DNA from 2 places in the Clostridium bornimense genome. Region 1 is predicted to be linked to the other one. Evidence: a T-box and tRNA genes for the amino acid it is inferred to sense, from the RefSeq annotation. Region 1 holds a T-box; the other holds one or more tRNA genes.

Region 1 (3,207 bases):
ATCTATATTATTTTATAGCATCAGCTTTATTATAATATTCTTCCGCTGTTGTAGTATCCCCTTTGGCAGATAATACATTACCTTTACCTATAAGAGCATACTTATTATTTTTATCTAGCTCTAAAGCAGTGTCAAAGGCTTCTAAAGCTTCATCATATTGCTTTTCTTCATAAAGTGATGAACCTTTTCCAATGAAGGCATTGATAGATTTTTTATCTAGTTTTATTGCTTCATTAAAAGAATCTAAAGCTTTATCAAAGCTAGATTTTTTTATATATGCATTTCCAAGAGAGACATAGAAAGTTGCATCATTATTATTAAGCTTTATAGCTTTTTCTAGATTTTCTATTGAGTTATCAAGGTCATTTTCATTTAATAAAGATACACCTTTATAGTAATAGTTATAACTATTTTTAGAATCCAATTCTATACTTTTATCAAAGTTATTTATAGCTTCAGAATTATTGTTTAACCATTGATAAGTTATACCTCTATTGGTATAAAAATTAGCATTAGAATCATCAAGATCGATTGCTTTATTAAAATAATTTAAGGCTTCTTCATGGTTATGTAATTTATCGTTATATATAATTCCTATTTGATTATATATAAGTGCATTTTTAGTTCCTTTTTTTACAAGTTTCAGATATGTATCTAGAGCCTCATCACTTTTATTTAAATGCATTAAGCTATATCCTTTATATTCATATGCCAAATCTAAATAATCACCTTTGGATATAAGTTTGTTACTATCTTTTAATACTTCTTCATAGTTTTCTATTTTAGCTGCTTGAATCATATCATTTCTAGTTTTTTTACTAGATGTAAGATATGTAATTAGAATAGAAATCATCAAAACAATAAAAATAAGAAAAATAATAGATGTAACTATAAATGGTTTATTATTATGTTTTCTTTTATGTCTACGGTTTGACATAAGTATCCACCTTTCAAAGTATCATTGTTAATATATAGATATTAAATTCTATATACCAATATATTGTATTATATATTAAAAAAATTAAAAAGTAAAAATATGAAAAACAACTTTTTTATCACTTATAATTAAGATTTTCATATTATATATCATAGGATACATTACTTTACTATAATTCATTGAAAGGTTTGAGGTGAATGGATAAAACCGATGAAAGAAAAGAGATAGGGAAGGCAATAAATGATATGGGAGATAGGCTTCATATATTAAAAATATATATAGCTAAAATGGAAAGAATGAGTTCTTTATATCGAGACTTGATAACAGATTTGAATAATAATAAGGTTCAAAATTTTACCGATAGAATGAAGAAAATTAAAAATGTAGAAAATGAAGATAATATAGAAGTTGTATTCTCAAATTTATGGGTCATTGTAAAAGATTTTGAAAAGGATTATAGAACATTAAAAAATAATGAGGAAAAAGATAAATATAAATAGATATGGACTGTCCTCAGATAAGGTTTAAGGACAGTCTTAAGAAAAAAGGGTATATTGACAAAATAAAATACATACACTATTATGAAATATATGAAAAGCAAATGCTATGAAAAGAAGAGTAATGGTTATAAAGCCTAAAGAGAGCTACAGATGGTGGAAAGTAGTGGTGGAGTAATTATGAAGATGGTCTTGAAGCAGATTTTCTGAACAATGATTATTTATAGTAGGAAAATACGTGGTACACGTTACGTACAGAGTGAATGATTCACTTGCAGAGCTAAGCTAGGTAACTAGCTTGGGAATTAGAGTGGTAGCGCGGTTTAACGCCTCTAAATAAGTATATACTTGTTTAGAGGCGTTTATTTTTTATAAAATGGAGGAATTTTTATGTGTAAAAAGAACTTTTATATCACAACACCTATATATTATCCATCAGATAAACTACATATAGGAAATACTTATACAACAGTAGCAGCAGATGCACTTGCTAGATATAAGAGATTAACTGGTTACGATGTTATGTTCTTAACTGGAACTGATGAACATGGTCAAAAGATACAACAAAGAGCTGAAGCTAAAGATATGCAACCTAAAGCTTTTGTTGATGAAATAGTTGCTGGAATTAAAGATTTATGGAATATGATGGACATAAGTTATGATAAATTTATAAGAACTACTGATGATTATCATGTAAAGACAGTACAAAAAATATTTAAAAAGTTATATGATCAAGGAGATATATATAAGGGATCATATGAGGGATGGTATTGTACACCTTGTGAATCCTTTTTCACTGATACTCAATTAGTAAATGGAAATTGTCCAGATTGCGGTAGACCAGTAGAGAAAACTAAGGAAGAGTCTTACTTCTTTAAAATGTCAAAGTATGCAGATAGACTTATAGAATATATAGAAACTCATCCAGAATTTATACAACCAGAGTCAAGAAAAAATGAAATGTTAAATAATTTCTTAAGACCAGGTCTTCAGGATTTATGTATATCAAGAACATCATTTTCATGGGGAATTCCAGTAGAATTTGACCCAGGTCATGTAGTATATGTATGGATAGATGCATTATCTAACTATATATCTGCACTTGGATATGGTAGTGATAATGATGAATTATATAAAAAGTTCTGGCCAGCAGATGTACATTTAATTGGAAAAGATATATTAAGATTCCATACTATATATTGGCCAATAATATTAATGGCACTTGGAGAACCACTTCCAAAGCAAGTATTCGGTCACGGATGGTTACTTGTTGATGGTGGAAAGATGAGTAAATCAAAAGGAAATGTAGTGGATCCTGTATTATTAGTTAATGAATTTGGATGCGATGCTGTTAGATATTACTTACTTCATGAAATACCATTTGGAAGTGATGGTTTATATAATAGTGAGATATTTATGAATAAATTTAATTCTGATCTTGCTAATGATTTAGGAAACCTAGTATCAAGAACTTCAGCAATGATAATTAAATACTTTGGTGGAGAAGTATTAGCACCATCATCTGAAGAAGATAATTTTGATAAAGAATTAAAAGCAGTTACACTTTCAATGCCAGAAAAAGTTGAAGCTGCAATGAATGCATTTAAGATACCAGAAGCTCTAGATGAAATATGGACTGTAGTTAGAAGAGCTAATAAATATATAGATGAAACAACTCCTTGGATTTTAGGAAAAGATGAGTCTAAGAAAGACAGATTAGCAACAGTTCTATATAATCTTCTAGAAGCATTAAGATTTGTAACTGTAGAACTT
Region 2 (3,207 bases), 170 kb from region 1:
GAAGATGGGAGATTATCTTTAAATCCTTTTGCCCATCTTGATATAATGGGAACATTATGTCTTATATTTTTTAATTTTGGATGGGCAAAACCTGTTAAGGTAAATCCTTATTACTATAAAAATCATAAACTTGGCATGGTTTTAGTGGCAATTGCAGGGCCAATTATGAACTTTATTATTGCATTTCTAAGCATTATGGGAGTTGGCATAATTATAAAAATCTCCGATGGACAGTTAGGAAATATATCATATAACATATATGTATTTTTACAATATTTAGCTCTTATAAATATTGGTCTGGGGACTTTTAATTTAATTCCTGTTCCTCCATTAGATGGATCAAAAGTTTTAGGAGCAATTATACCAGAAGATAAATATTTCTCATATATGAAGTTTGAGAAGTATGGATATATTGCATTAATGATATTACTTTTCATAGGAGTTTTAGATGTACCACTAGGATATGTGAGAGAGTTTATTATAAATGGAATGATGGGGTTAGTTTCATTTATATTAGGAATGTAAACAAATTGTAATAACAGGATAAATTTAGTTGTTATTTTTATAAAAATGTATTAAGATATAATCATAATATTAAACGGCGATGATGCTATTAAGTTTTTAATAGCATCATTTTTTGTTTTTTGAAATATTTTTTGTGTTATAAATAAAATTTATGTGGGGGTATTGGTATGGAGGATGTGAAGATAGTAGCAGTACAGTATAAATCAATATTAGGAAATATAAAAGAAAATGTACTTAAGATTAAGAATATTATAAAGAATATTATGAAAGAACAACCGGATTCAAGACTTATAATATTCCCTGAGTTAGCATTATCCGGATATGATTGTTTTGGAGATATGAAAAATATAGCGGAGACAATAGAAGGAGATGCTATAAATGATATTTGTGCTATTGCAAAAGAGGAAAAAGTATCTTTAATAGTAGGTTATCCTGAAAGAGATGTTTATGAAGATAAGATTTATAATTCATTAATTTATATAGGAAAAGATGGCATAGTACAAGGTAATTATAGAAAGATAAATTTATTGCATAATGAAAAGAAGATTTTTTATCCTGGTAACAGTTGTAAGGTTATAAAAACTGAATTTGGAAAGCTGGGATTATTACTAGGATGGGATGTGATTTTTTCTATGCCATCGAAGTATTATGCAGAAGAATCAACAGATTTTCTTATTGTGTCTGCTGCATGGGAAAAGTTATATTCTAACCAGTGGAATTTTAATATGAAAAATAGAGCAGAAGAAAATTCCTGTGCCGTTATCGGCGTAAATACTATAGGAAGTTGTGGTGATATAAGTCTTCTTGGAAGAACCCTATTTGTAAATTCTAGAGGTAATTCAATAAAAGTCTGTGAAGATAAAGAGGATGTATATATTTCTTATAGTTTTAAGATAAAGTCTATGTCCCATATTGATATAAATAACGAATTTGATTCAGAAGAGTTTTCAGAAGAGGCATATATGGACGAGATTATAGAAATATAGGCAGAGCACAGGTAACAAGGCACAAGGCACAGGGAATAAGTAATATTTATAAATAAAAAAATAAGGTATCTTTCTAGATTTAGAAGATGCCTTATTTTATCGTGGTTGCGGGGGCAGGACTTGAACCTACGACCTTCGGGTTATGAGCCCGACGAGCTGCCAACTGCTCCACCCCGCGATATTATATAATTAAGTTACAAGAATTATTATAGACCTATTGAATTGATAAGTCAAATATAATTTCTTTAAATATCTAAATATTTTGAAAATTATTATATAATTATTGAGTTTTAAATAATATATATTAATATTTTAACTTCAAAAAATGTTATAATTGATATATTATAATGATGTCATGGTTAATATATATTATAGATAGGCAATTAAGGAGGGACTAACATATGAATAGTCTTACTAGTGATGAGATGACTATAAAAGCAGATGATTTAGATAAATTAATAGATAAAATTAATCTTATTGATATAAGAGAAGATTATGAGTATGATGAAGGTCATGTAAAGGGTGCTAAAAATATACCAATGAATGATTTGATTCAGGAACCAGAAGAATACTTAGATATCAATGAAAAGTATTATATAATTTGCCATTCAGGAAGAAGAAGTGATTTTACTTGTAGAATACTTAGAGACGCTGGATATAATGTAGTGGATGTGTTATACGGTACAGAAGGATATCCAGGAGATTTAGAAATAGAATAGTTTTAGGAGGAGATATGTTATGGCTATAGTATTAAGTGGAAAAGAGTTTGATAATGAAGTTTTAGAAAGCGAGGGAGTAGTATTAGTAGATTTCTTTGCAGAATGGTGTAATCCATGTAAGATGTTAGCTCCTATTTTAGATGAAGTAGCAGCAGATATGGAAGGAAAGGCAAAGATATTTAAGGTAGATGTAGATGAAGCAGGAGAATTAGCTGATAGATATGATATTACTACTATACCACACTTAATAATTTTTAAAGATGGGGAAGTTGTTGAAGAAATAGGAGGATTCCATCCAAAAGAATCATTAATAGAAAAATTAGAAGAATATTGTAAGTAAAAATTTCTTATAGGGATATGAATATGAATATGAGTATGAGTAATAGATATGATATAGCTATAGTAGGTACTGGTCCAGCAGGATTATCAGCTGCTATAAATGCAAAAATAAGAAATAAAAACATCATATTATTTGGTACAAGAAATTTAAGTAATAAAGTAATGAAAGCTCCTAAAGTTAATAATTACTTGGGATTACCTAAAGTAACAGGTGAAGAGCTAAAGGATACTTTTTTGAGTCATATTGATGATATGAATATTAAAATAACAGAGGAACGAATAAATAATATATATGCCATGGGAAAATATTTTAATTTAATGGCTAATGACAAGGTCTATGAAGCTTCCACTGTTATATTAGCTACAGGGGTAGAATTTAGAGCTCCACTGAAAGGAGAACTAGAATACTTAGGAAGAGGAGTCGGTTATTGTGCCACTTGTGATGCACCGCTTTATAGAGGAAAGAAAGTCACAGTTATTGGGTATAATAAAGAGTCTATAGAAGAGACAAATTTCATAAGTGAAATAGTAAGTGAAGTAAATTTTGTACCAATGATAAAAGGTGATTTAAATTTAAAGGATAATATTAATATAATAAAATCAAGGCCAATATCTATCGAAGGGGACAGAAAAGTAAA

Evidence for each region. A T-box is a leader RNA that pairs with one kind of tRNA and senses whether it is charged. The one in region 1 lies ahead of metG (methionine--tRNA ligase), so its partner is inferred to be a tRNA-Met.
Region 2: it encodes a tRNA-Met, which carries the amino acid that the T-box ahead of metG (methionine--tRNA ligase) is inferred to sense. The anticodon was not compared.

The regions. Positions count from the first base shown of each region.
Region 1 is NZ_HG917868.1:369,265-372,471, forward strand. Features, by position in the region: gene CM240_RS01655 (tetratricopeptide repeat protein) at 8-937, opposite strand; gene CM240_RS01660 (hypothetical protein) at 1,135-1,437, shown strand; T-box leader at 1,535-1,771, shown strand; gene metG (methionine--tRNA ligase) at 1,825-3,207, shown strand, end outside.
Region 2 is NZ_HG917868.1:203,795-207,001, forward strand. Features, by position in the region: gene CM240_RS00960 (site-2 protease family protein) at 1-525, shown strand, start outside; gene CM240_RS00965 (carbon-nitrogen hydrolase family protein) at 693-1,511, shown strand; tRNA gene CM240_RS00970 (tRNA-Met) at 1,614-1,689, opposite strand; gene CM240_RS00975 (rhodanese-like domain-containing protein) at 1,913-2,230, shown strand; gene trxA (thioredoxin) at 2,250-2,570, shown strand; gene CM240_RS00985 (NAD(P)/FAD-dependent oxidoreductase) at 2,606-3,207, shown strand, end outside.